DNA from 2 places in the Exiguobacterium sp. s130 genome. Region 2 is predicted to be linked to the other one. Evidence: a T-box and tRNA genes for the amino acid it is inferred to sense, from the RefSeq annotation. Region 2 holds a T-box; the other holds one or more tRNA genes.
The links. A T-box is a leader RNA that pairs with one kind of tRNA and senses whether it is charged. The one in region 2 lies ahead of alaS (alanine--tRNA ligase), so its partner is inferred to be a tRNA-Ala.
Positions count from the first base shown of each region.

Region 1 (9,155 bases), 710 kb from region 2:
TCGACTGCCCAAACGATCAGACCAGCGAGTGCTCCGTATTGTAAGATCCCTATCAACACATGCACGTGATAAAGCCGTCTTGCAGAAGTCTCTGATGTATATTCCGCAACAAGCGCGAACCGCTTGCGTTGTACGAACATGTCGTAGCCAAAATACAATAACGGGACGATCATCGCGTAGATTGGTTTCTCGAGTGTGTTACTGAGCGCTAAGAATGCCGCAAGCATGACCCACATGCCGGTCTGTGTCTTTTGGTGCATCTCTTCGTATAACGTCGCTAATGCTTTCGTTTGTGTATGTACGTGTTCCATGATCTCCCACCTCTCTATACTGTCATATACTTACATTTTACTGCATCGGTTTCATATCTAGTATGATTTTTTGAAAAAAAGATGTCTTGTCGCTTCGGACAAGACATCTTTCATTAGAGACTATGCACTAACCTGGATGATCAGATAGATGACACTATAGGCAACGATCGCGAGCGGTATCAATGCGACACCGATCAGCCAGCCGTTTTTGTCACGGATACCGAGATATAAGACGAGACACCCCACGATGAAGGCGATTAATGTCGTAAACGGATTCATGGTTGTTCCCCCTCTAATTGTTTCTGCTCTTAAATTTCCCGCTCCACTCGTCTCATAAACCCTTCATGGCGCTTCGATACACAACGAAAAGCCAGACGGATGTCCGCCTGGCTTGTTCAATGTTACCTTATTTTTTCGTGATGACGACTGTTTTCGTAACGACGTGTCCACCCAGATCCTTCAGTTTCAAGTTGTACGTGTTTTTTCCTTTTTTGAGCGTCACTTTTTTCGTGATCGTCTTTTTGAAGGCTTTCATGACGTACGGTTCTTTGAACGTCCGGCGGTATTCCGCGCTACCATTGAAGTCGAAGCGTAATTCGCTGTAGTTATCGCGAAGTACGATCTTCATCTCAGCTGTTTTTGTTTTACTTGAGACGGTTTTTGGTGCTGTGACACGAATCGTTGGTAATTCTGTGTCGATGATGACTTGACGGTTGAACGCCACACGATTCCCTTTTCCATCGTACGCTTCGACCTTGAATGACTTGACGCCATCCGTCGTGTACGTCACGTCATGGCTGAACGCATAGTTTTGTTGGGCTGCATCGAAACGCAGTTTAACAGTTTTTCCGTTGATCTTGAACGATTTGATACCTGACTCATCAGAGACATGACCCGCGATGTTGATGACTTTTGATGTTGCAAGACCAAGAGCGACCGGTGTATCGATTTGAACATTTGGTACGGCTTTATCAACGCCTGTCGTGTTGACGTCTTTTTTCACACTGTTTCCAGCATAGTCTTTGACGACGAAGGCAATCTTCGCGCGCTCCGGCAGATCCGTCAACGTGTACGCTTTTTCTGTTGCGGCAAGTGGTTGCTTTAAGACACTCTTGCCATTGACGAGGATATTGTATGACGCAACTCCTGTTCCTTGGTCGCCTGCTGTCCATGAAAGTGTTGATTTCGCAGCATTCCATTTCACAGTCGCTGCTGGCTTTTTCGTATCGACATAGACTGGGAAGAGATTCGTCTGCCATTTTGCGTTCGGATAATCGATCACCGATTTGACTTTGTAGTAGTAAAGACCATCTTTGACCGGTTTCCCGTTGATCGTTCCGTCCCAAGCAGCGCTTGTGACTGGTGTGTAGCCGTTCTCTGAACCGCTATCATAGTAGTTCTTGACGACGTCCGTTTGCATATCAAGCTTCTGAAGTGTTGTTTTATTCCGGTCAAGAATCGAATACTCGACTTTTTTCGCATTTCGAAGGAATGAGATGATCGGGAAAGCTTCATCTGCGCTACCGTCGTTGTTCGGTGAGAACGAGACTTTGTTCGCGACAACTTTTCCAGCGGCATTCGTACCAAGGAATTCGAAATCGTCCTTCACTTCAGTCGCTAGACCTGTCAATCCGTAGAACGTGTTGTTTTTATCGTACAATGGTGCATCTAAAATCGGAGCTTGATCCCATTTTCCTTTGAATCCAACATAAGGAACTGTCAGTTCTGGATTTTTGCTCTTCGTATCGACCAGACGGACGAATCCTTCGACGAAGTAGCCGTTTTTAAAGACTTGTTCAAGCGGAAGCTCGTTCGCCCAGTCAGTCGTGTTCTTCAAATCGACTGACACGCTGACTTTCGTTGAGCTCTTCGGATTAATCGAGACTGAACTCGCTTTCTTCGAGCCGACTGCAAATGAGATCGGGTATGTGCCTATGTTGGCATCTACCGTACCAATCGTTCCTTTTTTGAAGATTCCATTTGCTTCAAGGAAGTTCGATCCTTGTGCACCGAGATCTGATTGAACCGTTCCCGCTAGCTTATACGTCACTTTTTCATTGCTGTAGTTTTTTAAATCAAGCGTGAATGTGAACTTCTCGCCGACTTCCTTCAAGGATGCCTTGCCTTCACCTGACTTTGTCTCTGTGATGACGACTGGTGTCTTCATCGCAGCACGAAGATCCATCAGTCCAGCTCCCTCACGACGTGGGGAGTAGAAGTTGCCTGTTTTCAGTTCTGCGTTGTATTTTCCTTGATCGAGTTGCGGACGCGATGTATTCATCAAGATGTTTTTGGCGAGTTTAACGCGTGTTGCACCAGTGACTTTGAAGTCCTTCGCAATCCGTTGCATGACGAGTGCTGTTCCACCAGCGACGTGTGGTGCTGCCATCGATGTACCGCTCATGACGCCATACTCGTTATCATTAAGCGTCGAATAGATTTTCCCACCTGGTGCCGTGATTTCTGGCTTGAAGTCAAGGCTTGGCGTGACACCCCATGACGTGAAGTCAGACATTTGTCCTGCGACCGGGTTATCGGTTGAGACCGCTTTTCCGTCAAATGTCACTGCGATTGCCTTGCCTTCTTTTGCTTTTGCTTCGAGATCATTCCCGTCCGCGATGCTAAGCGTGACGAGTGGAATCGTCGGATTGTTGAGCGCCATGCTGACGTAATCCCCGTGATCGACTCGACCGCGGACGATGACACCTGCTGCCCCTTGCTTCTCAGCTTCTGCTTGGATCATACCGTAGTTGAAACCACCGTTACGCACGACGAAGACGACTTTCCCTTTGACGTCTTTACCTTCATAGTTCGAAGCTTGACCGTCACCGACATACACGACATCCTTCTTCTCTTTATCGAAGACGGCAATCGGATTCGGCGAATCTTGTTTTTGGTATGCCAAATAACCGGCATCCTGACCGTCGATCGTCAGCGCCATGCCTTCAAGCGTCAATTTCGTATTTTCGAGTGACGCGACTTGGAGCGCCTGGCTCGTCAATCCTGGTGCACCAACGACACCGATATCCGGGTTTGCTGTATATGGATTACCCGCACCATGACCTGCAAACGCCGAGTTACCAGCAGAGATCGCACACAAGATACCGTTGTTCATCGCGTTGACGATTGCGCGTTGTTCTGGAGCATCTGAATTGACGAACGATGCCGTCGAACCGAGACTCATGTTGATGACATCGGCTCCGAGTGCAATCGCATCATCGATCGCTTTAATGTAGATATCGCTGAATGTCGATGGCATTCCTGGATCGTTTCCGAAGACTTTCATCGCGAGGAGCTGTGTTTCCGGCGCGACCCCTTTGATACCACCGTTTGCTTCATCGCCGTTTGCTCCGACCGTACCTGCGACGTGCATCCCGTGCATCGATGCCCCCGCACCTAAGTCACGGATTTCGCTGTCGTGATCGGCATAGTTATAGCCGTACGGTACTTTTTCCGTGAAATACTTTCCTTTTAAACCTTTTGTTTCTTTCGCACTCTCGACCTTCGAAGAGGTTAAATCCACCTTTGTCTCTGGACTCAAGACCATGTCTTTGTGCGATGGATCAATCCCCGTATCGATGACCGCGACGACGGTTCCTTCCCCTTTAAAGCCATAGTCCTGCCACGTTTCCTTCGCATTGACCATGTCCTTGCTGTACAGCATGTCTGGCTTGGCACCTTTATCGACGGTTGGGCGCGCATATTCGTGCGCGATATGTACACTTTTGACTCCTTCGAGTTGTTTGATATCTTCGATGTCACCGAACTTCACTTCACCACTGAATCCATTGATGACGGTTGTGAAGCTTTCTTTATATGTAACAGGAATCGCCTTTTTAGCGATAGCTGACTTGACTGATTTTTGGACGCTGACGAGTCGATCCTTGATCGATTCCTTTTCGGCATTGCTCAATGTGCTATACCGCTTGTTTTGAGATTGGGCGATTTGAATCGCCGGTTTTTGTTCCATCTCGATGACGACTCGGACTTTATCCGATTGTTTGTAGTTCTTTTCTTGTCCCGATTTCTTCAGTGAGAGCGCCTGCGGTTTTTGACCCGTCGCTTTGTCTTGCGAGGACAGTGCACCTTGCGCACTGACTAGATTGGAAGACGTCATTAAGACGGCTGCCATAAGTGCAATCTTCTTCTTCATGCGTTCGTTTCCCCTTTTCTGTAAAACCATAGTAGTAATACTAATAAAACAGTTTAACGAAAATTCTGTATTTTTAGTTTAATGAAGTTAATGGAAATAAACAATTTATATTTGTCTATTTTTTTAATTTTTTTCTTTTTGGTGACATTTTATATTTGGAAGGAATTTAACTGGGAACATAAAAAAACTCCTCGAGCACTCGAGGAGTTGAACGTATGAACTTGGTGGAGACTATCGGGATCGAACCGACGACCTTTTGGCTGCCAGCCAAACGCTCTCCCAGCTGAGCTAAGCCCCCATGAATTATCTTCAGTATACGCATCGCTAACTGCTTTATCAATATAAACATAACGCTTTCATAAAAAAGAATTCCTCCCGAAATGGCTGGAAGGAATTCACGATTCATTTATTCAATTCACGCATCAAATCCGCCTGTCGTTCAAGCTCTGCCTGTTGCTCGAGGATCAAGACCTTTTTATACGTCCGCGCGGAAATCAAGATACTGATTTCATAGAGAACGAACAACGGCACTGAGATCATCAAGTGTGACGTCACGTCCGGCGGTGCGATCAATGCCGCAACGACGAACAGCGCGAAATACGCATATTTTCGATTCTTTCGCATGAAATATGGCGTCACAAGACCAAGACGTGTCAGGAACATCGTCACGACCGGCAATTGGAAGAGAAGACCAAACGGCATCGTCAACCGGATCAAGAAACTGAAGTAGTTTTCGACCCCGATGACTTGCTCGATCCCCAATTCTTTCCCGAGATCCGTTGAGACTTCGAGCAAGAAGGGAAGCAACCAGAAATACGAGAAGGCTACACCAGCCAAAAATAGAAAGAAGATGACTGGAATATACGTCAGTGTTGCTTTTTGTTCCTTTTCATAAAGCCCTGGTCGGACAAATGCCCACAGTTGATACATCCAGAACGGTGACGCTAAAATCAGCGCGATGATGAACGCAAGATTCAAATACAACATTAAAGGATCGGCGACGTTGAAGGCATTTAATCCGATACCGAGCTCTTTTAAGTCCGCTTGCAGAAAACGGACGAGCGGTCGAACGAGCGGAAATGCGACAGCGAACAGGACGACGACGATGAGGAGCGACCAGACAATCCGCTTACGCAGTTCGTCTAGGTGCGACGTCATGCTTTGTTCTTGATCAACCGTCATGATTCAATCACTTCTCTTTCGGTTCGTCCTTTTTATCGTCGTCCATGATGCCGTTCGTGGCATTCTTGAACTCTTTCAATGTTTGACCGGCAGCACGACCGAATTCCGGCAACTTCTTCGGTCCGAAGATGATCAACGCGACGACAGCAATTAATCCGATACTCGCAGGTCCGATACCTAACGTGAGCGGGATAAGGTTTTCCATTATAATTTCACTCCTTCAGCTGATTGCGAATAATGCTTCATGAAATAAACTAACGACTGCAACTCGATCGATAAATCGATGTGATGAACCCGAACGCTCGCTGGCACGTTCAACCGTGCAGGCGTAAAGTTCAGAATGCCTGTCACACCATACTCGACTAACTCATCCGCTACTGACTGTGCGAACTGGGATGGAACCGTCAAGATGGCGACATCGACCTGATTCGCTTCGATTTGTTCTTTCATGTCCGAAACATGATAGATTGGAACGTCATGCGTCGTTGTTCCGACCTTCTCTTCGTCCGCATCAAACGCAACGACTATCCGAGTACTATTATTCTTTAAAAAGTTATAATTTGCAAACGCTGTTCCGAGATGACCGACCCCGATTAAGGCAACATTCGTCACCTCATCTTGATTCAAGGTTTTGCGGAAAAACGTTAAGAGATGTTGAACGTTATATCCATACCCCTTCTTCCCTAGTGCCCCAAAGTAGGAAAAATCGCGACGAATCGTTGCTGAATCAACCTTCACCGCCTCGCTTAACTCAGCAGAAGAGACGCGGAGCTTGCCTGAATTGTATAAACTTTGGATGAAGCGATAATATAGCGGCAACCGTTTTGCTGTCGCTTGTGGAATTTTTGTGTCTGATCCATTCATCCTGCAGTTCCCCCTTCGGCCACATCCATCGTGGCACCCAAATCTTTGCAAAAAGCTTTCTACTCTCCTTGATTGTAAACCACTTCACATAGAGTCACAAATAATATATTCCGCAGGACCTCGCGCTTTTGTTCGTGATAGACTAAAGGGTGGAAGGATGGATGGAAATGATACTCTTACAAGTCAACCAACTCTCGAAATCATTCGGCGTCGAGCCGATTTTAGAAAATATCAAATTGGAAGTACAAGAGCGCGACCGAATTGCGCTCGTCGGTCGAAATGGTGCCGGTAAATCAACCTTGCTCAAAATCATCGCTGGTGAACTCAGTCATGACTCGGGCGATATCATGAAAGGTAAAGATGTCAAAATCGGCTATCTCGCGCAAGACAGTGGTCTCGAATCGAATGAGACGATCTGGAACGAGATGCTGACCGTCTTTGAACATCTGCAAGAACAAGAACGGACACTGCGCCGGATGGAAATCGAGATGGGCATGGAGCACATCTTGAACGACCCGGTCGCTTACGATCGACTTCTGAAGACGTACGATCAAGCACAACATGACTTCTCAGAAGCAGGTGGTTATCAGTTCGAAGCGAATATTCGCTCCGTCCTGCACGGCATGCGCTTTTATCCAGACGATTACTCACGCCGGATCCAGACATTGTCCGGAGGTCAACGGACACGGCTCGCCTTAGCGAAGATGCTCCTGCAAGCACCAGAGCTTCTCATTCTCGATGAACCGACGAACCATCTGGATATCGATACGCTCGCTTGGCTTGAAAGTTACCTCGGTGGTTATCGTGGTGCCGTTCTGATCGTCTCGCACGATCGGTACTTCCTCGATCAAGTCGTCAATGTCGTCTATGAGCTCTCTCGTAATGTCTGTCGTAAGTTCACGGGGAACTATACGAAGTACCTCGAGCAAAAAGCGGCATTGTACGATCAAGAAATGAAACAGTTCGAACAGCAGCAAGAAGAAATCGCGAAGATGCAGGATTTCATTCAACGAAACATCGCTCGGGCGACAACGACAAAGCGTGCTCAAAGCGTTCGAAAACGGCTCGAGAAGGTGGACCGGCTCGACCGACCAGATGGAGATGAACGCAGTACGGTCCTCTCCTTCCCAATCGAAAAACAGAGCGGGAATGACGTTCTTCAAGTCAATCAATTGGCAATCGGTTACGAAGAAGCTGTCTCAAAAGACATCACGTTTCGCTTGCAACGCGGCGAATCACTGGCACTCGTCGGACCGAACGGAATCGGGAAGTCGACGCTCTTAAAAGTCCTCGTCGGTCGTTTACGTCCTCTCTTCGGTGATTTCCGTTTTGGCACCGGCGTCTCGATCGGGTATTACGATCAAGAGCAAGCAGAACTCAATGACCGGAATCGTGTCATCGATGAGATTTGGAACGAATGGCCACTGATGCGCGAACAAGAAGTCCGTTCTGTGCTCGGACAATTCCTGTTCAGCGGCGACGATGTCTTCAAGATTGTCCATGAATTGTCCGGTGGCGAACGCGGACGTCTCGCGCTCGCAAAACTGAAACTCCGGAAGACGAACGTCCTCATCCTTGACGAGCCAACGAACCACTTGGATCTGGATTCGAAGATGGTCCTTGAGAACGCTCTCGTCGACTATGAAGGTACGCTACTCTTCGTTTCCCATGACCGGTACTTCATCGATCGGATCGCGACACGCGTCATCGAGATGAGTGAAGCTGGTGTGACAGAATACCTCGGCGATTATTCGTACTACACAGAGAAGAAGGCTGAACAAGAAGAAATCGCTCGCCTTGAAGCCGAAGAGGCAAAAGCGGCAAAAGTCACGGCATCGAAGACGATCGACAAAGAAGCACAGAAAGAAGAAAAAAAACGCCGTCAGCAAATCGAACAACTCGAACAAGATATTGAACGGCTCGAACAGCGTTCAGCGGAAATCGAACAGTTGCTTTGCGAACCGGAAGTTTTTAATGATATTCCAAAAGCGACAGCGTTATCTGCGGAACGAGACCAGATCGATGTCGATCTACTTGAATTGATGGAACGATGGGAGAACCAACACTGATGCGAACGAAAAGCTTTTTCATCAACCTGATTCAAGGACTGTTATCCGGTATTCTTTATTTCGTTCCGATGTATGCGGACTACGTGTCCGCCTTCATCCGCCCGGATGCCTTTAATGCTGCTCTTCCTTTGTTCCTTCTGATTTCTTGCATGATCGGACTTGTCATCCAGACATGGAGCGGTCTTCTCGTCAGTCTACTCTCTGGACTATGTTGTACGCTTCTAACGACACAACTGTTCGTCGAACTCAATGATCCATTGATCATATCCTATTATGGTAGCGTCACTCCCTTGACTGCCTTTTTGATCAGTTGTGTCGGGGTTTGGGCGCTGGCAATCATTTTTTATTTGCTCGATGGTTATCAGTATAGTAAACGTCACGGACTCGAAGGTTCTTCAAACGAAATCGATCCACAACCTTGAAGTCCGATCGATGAACTAGATACGCGATATGAAAAAAGGAGTGGAGATTCCGGTAGCTAGACCGGTCTCTCCACTCCTTTTTATTTAAATCGAAACGTTCGTCGTCAACATGGATCGTACACTGAATCAAGCATTCACACTTCTATCATTTTGT
Region 1 covers NZ_JACSNI010000001.1:7,264-16,418, reverse strand. Annotated here, with positions in the region: gene HZS85_RS00115 (hypothetical protein) at 1-311, opposite strand, end outside; gene HZS85_RS00110 (hypothetical protein) at 432-590, opposite strand; gene HZS85_RS00105 (S8 family serine peptidase) at 718-4,464, opposite strand; tRNA gene HZS85_RS00100 (tRNA-Ala) at 4,687-4,762, opposite strand; gene tatC (twin-arginine translocase subunit TatC) at 4,867-5,646, opposite strand; gene HZS85_RS00090 (twin-arginine translocase TatA/TatE family subunit) at 5,654-5,851, opposite strand; gene HZS85_RS00085 (redox-sensing transcriptional repressor Rex) at 5,851-6,510, opposite strand; gene HZS85_RS00080 (ATP-binding cassette domain-containing protein) at 6,678-8,579, shown strand; gene HZS85_RS00075 (hypothetical protein) at 8,579-9,001, shown strand; gene HZS85_RS00070 (flavin reductase family protein) at 9,147-9,155, opposite strand, start outside.
Region 1: it has a tRNA-Ala gene. The T-box ahead of alaS (alanine--tRNA ligase) is inferred to sense a tRNA for this amino acid. The anticodon was not compared.

Region 2 (9,155 bases):
GTTCCGCCCGCTACGCCTATTACTACCGGTTTTTGCATGTCATTCGTTCCTCCATCATTTCGACTTTTTCCGACTGACGGATACACCGTCACCGAGTGGAAAAATCGTCGTATCATATTGTTCTTGTTCCATCATCCAGACCGTGAATTCTTTGACGAGACGCACGAGCCGACGTCTTCTTCGATCGAACGTCTTCGGGTCAGGCTCAAGGACATCTCCGTGTAAGAAGAGATTGTCCGTATAAAGCACGCCGCCCTCTGGAATGAGTCGCCCATATCCCGCAAAGAATTTTTTATACTGTCCTTTAGCTGCATCGATGAAGACTGCATCAAACTGGTCTTCAAGCGTTTCGGCTAATTCTACTGCATCACCAAAAATGATGTCAATCCGATCCGCCACATCTGACCGGGCGATGAAGGTTTTTGCTTCTTCATACCGCTTTGCATTCCGTTCGATTGTCGTAATACGCGCATCCGGTAACGCACGTGCCATCCGGATCGCACTATAACCAATTGCTGTTCCGACTTCTAGAATACGCTTCGGTTGCTGTAATCGCAGGAGCGACAATAAGACTTCGGAACCGGTCAACTCGATGATCGGTATATGATGTTCTTCCGCATAACGCTCCATTTCTTCTAGTAGGGCATCACGAGGATGAATCATCGATTCGACATAGGTCGTGAAATCCTTCACGCCATTCACTCCCTCTTCCGCATAAACAGGCTGACTTGAAGCGAACTTCCCGCTTCAACCCAACCCGTTGCTCATTGCTCTTTACTCGCTTCGTATTCCACCCATTCCGGTTTATACTTAACGACGTTTCGTTGATGTTCTTCATATGTCTCTTCGTAAAGAATCTGTCCTCGTGGATGTGTATCACTTGGTGGACGGGCGAAGAAATAGACATATTTTGTTTTATTCGGGTTCAAGACAGCTAATACGGAATCCTTACTGACCGTTGAAATCGGACCAATCGGAATTCCTTCGTACTTATACGTATTGTACTTTGAGTTATTCTCAAGATCCTTTAGCGTCGTCAATGCCGTATTCTCGCCTGTGCCATACCAAACCGTCGGGTCCGACTGCAGTTTCATGCCATCATCTAAACGGTTTTTGAAGACGCCTGCGATTTCACGACGATCCTTCGGTGTCGCGGCTTCACGCTCGACCATTGAACCGAGACTGAGCACTTCATGGAAGGTCATGCCTGACTTTCGAATGGCATCCTCATTTTCATCGTAGACTTTTTCTGTCTCGTCGAGCATCGTCTCGACGATTTGATCAATGCTTTTTCCTTTATCGAACTCATACGTTGCTGGGAAGAGATATCCTTCAAGTGCGTACAAGACGCCATTCTTCTTCACTTCATCCGTCAACATCGGGTATTTTTCAATCATGGCATCGATGAACATCGCATCCGTCAATTCTTTACGAATCGTCTCTTCTTTGAACTTCGTCGCTTTCGCGATTAAATCAATTTGACGATCCATCGTGATGCCTTCAGGTAACGTGATTTTCACATCCGCTGCCTTCATGACCGTTCCCGTTTTCAATTCATTGATGATTTCATCCGGGGACATGGCTTGTGACAGGGTATATGTACCCGCCTGGAATGACGATTCATTCTTATAACGGACGTAATAACGGAAAATCGTCTCGTTTGCAATCAAATCTTTTTCCTTTAGTAAGGAAGCGATCGTACTCGTTCCTGCGCCTAAAGGAATTTCGACTTTGACGGATTTCGTCGCTGCTTCATCGACCGGTTCAAGCGCATTTTTCAAAAAGACATAGATGACCGCACTGGTAACTAGAAAAATCGTCAACAATACAGAAAGGATGATCAGCGTGATCCGGCGTGATGTCCGGCGTCGCCTTTTTTCGATTTCAGCATTTTGCTTCCATTCGTTCTCCATCGGTTCCTCCTTCTTCTCTTAAAACAAGGTGACACCGTAAGAGAAAGTCTCTTACGACGTCACCTGTCATGAGTCGGGTTAGTCTAACTGATCTTCGAGCGTGTTAAAGACTTCTTCGATTTCATCCCAAGTCGCTGTATCGTCTTCGTCGATTGGTACGAGGTTGAAGTCGTTGTCTCCATCACCGTATTCGTCGAGTTCGTAAACGAAGATATCGACTTCTTCTGCTTCGTCATAATCTGCTCCGATTGGCTCGAGGAAGATGTATGTCTTGCTCGAACGTGGGCTTTCATAACGCAGACGTTCTACGAATTCGAAATCATTTCCTTCGCCGTCCGGAATTACGTAACGTGTTGGCTCATTCTGTTGCATCAGTGATCCGCTCCTTTAACGCAAGCTCGAGTTCATCCCAAGTTTGCTCATCATTTTCATCGATCAGGCTCAATTCAAAATCATCTTCGCCTTCTCCATATTCATCGATCTCACAGATGATTAGATCATCCGCTCCTTCGTCAGGGTTACCGATCATTTCAAGAAATAGATAGGTTTTTCCTGTACGTTCACTTGAGTAACGGTACCATTCTTCGAAAAGATGTTCGCCGCCCTCTTCATCTGGAAAGAGATACTGACGTTTTTCTTCAGCCATCGGTTTCTCCCCCTTCATCGATTCGCCCGATCCAAATACGATTGCAGGATCATGACGGCAGCCATCTTATCGATGACTTGTTTTCGTTTCTTGCGGCTGACATCGGCATCGATCAACATCCGTTCTGCTTGCATCGTCGTCAACCGTTCATCCATGAAGACGACTTCAAGCCCAGTATGCTGTTCGATTTCCTTCGCAAAGGCTTCACTCGCCTCCGCACGGGGACCGATGGAACCGTTCATGTTTTTCGGAAGACCAATGACTAGGATTTCGACATTGTATGTCTCCATGATGACATCGAGCCGTTTGAAGGCTTCTGGGTAATCCGGTTCCGTCCACTTGACCGTCTCGACACCTTGCGCCGTCCAGCCCATCAAGTCACTGACCGCTACCCCGATCGTCTTCGAACCGACGTCTAGTCCCATTGCACGTTTCATTTTGAATTTCCACTCTCCGCCAAATAAGATTTCACGAGTTCTTCGAGCAATTCGTCACGTTCAATCTTACGAATTAAGTTACGTGCGTCATTATGACGAGGAATGTAAGCAGGATCTCCAGATAGGAGATAGCCGACGATTTGGTTGATCGGATGATATCCTTTTTCTTCTAAAGCATGATAGACCGTCAACAACACATCCCGTGTCGCTGCTTTGTTATCGTCTTCTGGAAAGTTGAATTTCATCGTTTGATCCATCTGACTCACGTTCATCACCTCTTTCATATACACTACGTTTCTATTATGCCAGTGATTGCACGTATTGTGAAGCGTACGCGAGTGCTTCTTCTAATTTCGACGCATCTTTCCCACCAGCTTGAGCCATGTCAGGGCGACCGCCACCGCCACCACCGCAGCGTGTTGCGACTTCCTTGATCAATTTACCAGCATGATAGCCTTGGTCGATTAAATCTTTTGAAACGCTTGCGACGAGATTGACTTTTTCACCTTGCGCACTACCGAGAACAATGATTGCTGATCCGAGTGAGCTCTTCAACTCATCCATCATACCGCGAAGGGCATCCATATCTGAGACGTCGACACGTTTTGCAAGCACACGTACGCCGTTGATTTCCTCAACATCGTCCTTTAGTGAAGCAGCTTCGATGTTCGCAAGTTTTGCTTGCAACGATTCGTTCGCCCGTTCCGTCTCACGAAGTTGTTGTTGCAGTGCTTCGATACGGACCGGAACTTCCGTCGTTTTCGTTTTCAAGACAGCTGCTGCTTGTTCGAGTGTTTCCAAGTGTTGATTCATCACACGATACGCGCCTGCACCTGTCACGGCTTCGATCCGGCGTGTACCTGCACCGATCCCAGACTCTGAGACGATCTTGAACAGACCGATCTCTGCAGTGTTTCCGACGTGGATTCCGCCACACAATTCAATCGAGTATGTGCCTGCTGAGACGACACGGACCGTTTCACCGTACTTCTCACCGAACAATGCCATCGCGCCTTTTGCTTTTGCATCAGCGATGTTCATCTCTTCGATATCAACCGGTAATGATGCCCAGATCGCTTGGTTGACGTCTTGTTCGATTTTTGTCAACTCTTCTTGTGTCACGGCACCGAAGTGTGAGAAGTCGAAGCGGAGACGTTCTGGAGAAACAAGTGATCCCGCTTGGTTGACGTGTGTTCCGAGCGTGTCTTTCAATGCTTTATGAAGCAAGTGTGTTGCTGTATGGTTTTTCGTGACGGCTTTACGTTCTGCTGCTTCGACGTTTGCAACGACATCCGCCGCTTCCGTTGCGATTCCTGTACGGACGATGACCGTATGCAAGTTTTGACCGTTTGGTGCCTTTTGAACATCTTTGACATCAAGAACGAAGTCTTTGCCTTCGATTGTTCCTGTATCCGCTACTTCACCACCACTTTCAGCGTAGAACGGCGTGATATCGAGAATGACTTGCGCTTCTTCACCAGCAGCCACTTCTGTGACTCGTTCTCCATCATGCAACAATGCGATGATTTTTGCATCCGCCTTAAGGTCGGTATAGCCGACGAACGTACTTTTATCTTTTAGTGTCGAGAGGACTTCCGATTGTTGTTGCATCGAACCGCTCTCTTCACGTGCTGCCCGCGCACGTTGACGTTGTGCGTCCATCGCTTGTTTGAAGCCTTCTTCATCAACAGACATCTGATGATCTTCCGCATACTCAACTGTCAATTCGAGTGGGAAACCATACGTGTCATACAGACGGAACGCATCTTCGCCACTGATGACATGCTCACCGTTTGCCTTAGACGTCTGAGCGACCGTGTTCAAGATTGCAAGACCGTCATGAAGCGTCTCATGGAAACGTTCTTCTTCGTTTTTAATGACGCGTTTGATGAAGTCCGCTTTTTCCGGAACTTGTGGGTAGAAGTCAACCATGACGTTCCCGACCGTATCAACGAGTTCATACATGAACGGACGTTCGATCCCAAGCATCTTCGCATAACGAACCGCACGGCGTAGTAAACGACGAAGGACATATCCACGTCCTTCATTCGAAGGAAGAGCCCCATCACCGATCGCGAATGATACAGTACGGATGTGGTCTGCGATGACTTTGAATGCTACATCAAGTTTCGAATCATCACGGTATATCTTGCCGCTGATTTCTTCTGTCTTATGAATGATCGGCATGAACAGATCCGTATCGAAGTTCGTCGGCACGTCCTGCATGACACACGCCATCCGTTCGAGTCCCATCCCAGTATCGATGTTTTTACGCGGAAGTTCCGTGTAGTTGCCGTGTCCGTCGTGGTTGTACTGACTGAAGACGATATTCCAGATCTCGAGATAGCGTTCGTTTTCGCCACCTGGATAAAGTTCTGAATCGTTCGGATCGTCTCCGAAAGCTGGACCACGATCGAAGAAGATTTCCGTATTCGGACCAGATGGACCTTCACCGATTTCCCAGAAGTTATCTTCAAGCGGAATGATCCGCTCAGCCGGTACGCCGAGTTCAAGCCAGATTTGACGCGCTGCATCATCTTCCGGATGAATCGTGACCGAAAGACGTTCTGGGTCAAGACCGTACCAGTCATCACTCGTCAAGAGTTCCCAACCCCATTTGATTGCATCTTCACGGAAGTAATCACCGACAGAGAAGTTTCCGAGCATCTCGAAGAACGTATGGTGACGCGCTGTTTTCCCGACGTTTTCGATATCGTTCGTCCGGATTGATTTTTGTGCGTTGACGATACGTGGATTATCAGGAATGACACGACCATCAAAATATTTCTTGAGTGTTGCAACACCCGAGTTGATCCACAAGAGCGATGGATCCTCGACCGGCACGAGTGAAGCACTCGGTTCGATCGCATGCCCTTTGCTTTGGAAGAAATCAAGATACATCTGACGGATTTGTGCACCCGTTAATGGTTTTAGAGCTTTCATGAACAGTTACCTCCATTGGTTTTATTTGGACGCAAAAAAACGATGCTTTCATCCCTGAAAAGGGACGAAAGCATCGCTTCCGTGGTACCACCCTCGTTCGTAAGCAACCTATTGCCTACCTCGAACATCTGATAACGGGGATGACCCGCAGGTGTTTACACCCGACTCCGGAAGGAGCTTCAAAGGGACTCGAGAAAGTGATTGCAGCAGACTCACTTCTCTCTGGACTCGAGTTTTCCTTTTACTTATCTTCCATCAACGTGTTACGTCCATTCATCTATCGTGATTATTACCTATCGAACAGCATCCGTCAAGTCTTTGTCACCCCACCGAGTCGTTCGATCAATCGTGTTCGGCGCCGGGGTTCCTCTTCTTGCGACGCTTTATGGAACGCACGCGGATCACCGAATAATAACAAACTCGATTTTGCCCGAGTAACTGCCGTATAAATTAAATTTCGGGAATGTTTGAACGCCCCCGTGAAATAGACCGGCATCAAGACGATCGGAAACTCAGATCCTTGCGCTTTATGGATCGTAATCGCATAGGCGTGCGTGAATTGATCCCAGTCACTCCGGTTGTACTCGACTTCCGTCTGATCGAACCGGGCGATGATCTTATCGACTTTATCGACATTCTCTTTAGCGAAGAAGATATTGACGATTTCGCCGATATCTCCGTTATAGACGTTTTCTTCCGCATTGTTGACGAGCTGGAGAATCTTGTCTCCGGTCCGGTAAATCCGCGTTCCTTGTTTGACTTCTCGTTTCTTCGGTTCCTCCGGGTTATAGACGCGTTGCAAGGCGACATTCAATTCGTCGATCCCGACCTGACCCCGGTAGGTCGGCGCGAGGACCTGGACATCGAATTTCGAGTAGCCTTTTGCGAGTGCTTTTTCCGCGAAGGCCGAGATGCCCCGTAACGTCTCTTGCGGAGACGCAGTATAGAAGCGGCGATCCGCAAGTGGTGATAACAAATCAGCAGACGTCGTCCGGTTCTTCAAATCGTGCGCAAGACGCAATATCGAAGAATCTTCTGCTTGACGATGGACGACGTTCAAACGGACGACGGGAATTCCTTCCGTATCCATCAAGTCTGCCAGCACCTGTCCTGGACCGACGGATGGCAATTGATCGCGGTCACCGACGAACAAGATCTTCATGCCATTCGGGACGGCGCGAAGCAAACTCGATAACAAGTAGATATCAATCATCGACGATTCATCGATGATCAGTACTTTTCCCGTGATCGGCTGATCCTCATTCAGTTGAAAGTTCGTTCCATCATACTTTAAGAGACGGTGAATCGTCATCGCCGGTACATCTGTTGCTTCCGATAGACGTTTAGCGGCACGTCCCGTCGGTGCAACAAGGACGTATGGATAGACCTCTCCTGTCTTGACGCGACTCTTCTCAAGCGGCCAGTCATGAATTTCTTGCAACGCATGCAAAATTCCCTTGATGACAGTCGTCTTACCGGTACCCGGTCCACCAGTCAAGACCATCAGCGGCGCTTTGACCGCTAACTCGATCGCTTCTCGCTGTTGCACGGCATATTCCATGCCGAACTGTTCTTCGAGGTGCCCGATTGCTTCAAGAATCGTCGCGACATCGACTTCCTGTTCGGCACCGTTTGCCATGACGCGTGCTAGCTCCTTCGCCGCGCGGACTTCCGCATAAAAGATCGTCGGTAAATACAAGCAACCTTCTTCAAGCTTGACCTTATCTTCAGCGAGCAACAGTTCGATCGCTTTTTCCAGCCGCTCTCCCGGATCTTCCCCTAGCAGACGGGGTGCCCGTTGCAACAGAGAGTCAACCGTCGCGAAGGCATGTCCCTCGCCCGCTTCTTGTTCTAATATATGCATGATCGAAGCAGCGACACGCTCTGGATGTAGCCCGACGAGTCCGAGGTGCGCGGCAATATGATCGGCTGTCTTAAAGCCGATCCCGTTTACTTCATACATCAAGGAATACGGATTCTCCCGAATCCGTGCCATGGCGTCGCCCTCGTACGCGGCATAGATCTTTGCCGCTAGCTTCGGTGTGACATCAAACGGTGCTAAGAACAGCATCAACTGATCGACACCGTATAACGTGGCGAGTCGATTCAATATGATGTCGGCTTGTTTTTGTTTCAACCCAGGCACCTGATTCAGTACCCGTTCATCTTTCAAAATGAGATCCACTGCGTCTTCTCCGAGAGCATCGACGATATTTTTCGCTGTCTTCGGACCAATGCCGGTGAACGAACCATTCGTCAAGAAGCGGATCGTCGCATGTTTGGTCATCGGAACCGATCGACGAATCAGCTCCGCCTTCAGTTGTTTTCCGAATCGGGGATGATCGACGAGACGACCGAATGCTTGATACGTCCCTCCGAGTTCGATTCCGACTCCTGTACCCGTAATGACGAGCTCGGTCTCTTTTAATTCAAAGTTCTTTTCTTTGACGGCGACCAGTACAATGGAGTGTGCTTCCTCTTCAGAAGAAAAGAGCACACGTTTGACGCGCCCGACTACTTGATGGGGGTGCTCCATCACTCCACCTTCTTTCTCTCTTTTTCATTCGCTGCTTTCATCATAGCATTCGTTTACCGGATTTTAAATCAGGGAAAGATAACGTGAAACATTTCGTTAAGAGGAGGAGTTCAAGGATGGCACGTTTACCGATTGCAGGATTGTGTGAGTTAGTACTTGAAGTCGAGGATATGGATCGCGCCCTTGGCTTTTGGAATGGGACACTTGGTATTCCGATTGTCGAGCAATGGGCACCTGAGGATGCTGAGCCGAGCAAAGAACAATCTAAACAAGATGGGGTCTGGGCAACGTGGCTCTACATTGGCGGCAACACCCGACTCGGTCTTTGGCTGAAACGGGACTTCACGATGGAAGAACGAACCGTTAAACATTTACCGGTCTCCGAATGGGATACGTTGTACGATGAAGGCGGAGTCCATGTCCACTGTGCCTTTTACGTTGAGAAGGACGAGTTCCAGCAAGCCTTAAATCAGCTTCGGGAAGCTTCAATCACCGTGAAGCTAAGAGAATGGGATGAACAGGAGACCTCGAACCAAAAAGAGTATTCCGCTTATTTCAAGGATACAGAAAATAACGTCATCGAACTGTATACGAAAAACATGGATGAAGCCTATGAAGACTTTTCCGGACCTCCGCTTCGTGTCATCCGTGAAGTCGGGAATTAAATACCATACAAAAAA
Region 2 covers NZ_JACSNI010000001.1:715,302-724,456, reverse strand. Annotated here, with positions in the region: gene udk (uridine kinase) at 1-38, opposite strand, end outside; gene HZS85_RS03565 (O-methyltransferase) at 55-693, opposite strand; gene mltG (endolytic transglycosylase MltG) at 765-1,913, opposite strand; gene HZS85_RS03555 (DUF1292 domain-containing protein) at 1,992-2,285, opposite strand; gene HZS85_RS03550 (DUF1292 domain-containing protein) at 2,272-2,559, opposite strand; gene ruvX (Holliday junction resolvase RuvX) at 2,574-2,996, opposite strand; gene HZS85_RS03540 (IreB family regulatory phosphoprotein) at 2,993-3,262, opposite strand; gene alaS (alanine--tRNA ligase) at 3,297-5,939, opposite strand; T-box leader at 5,997-6,207, opposite strand; gene recD2 (SF1B family DNA helicase RecD2) at 6,250-8,475, opposite strand; gene HZS85_RS03525 (VOC family protein) at 8,592-9,140, shown strand.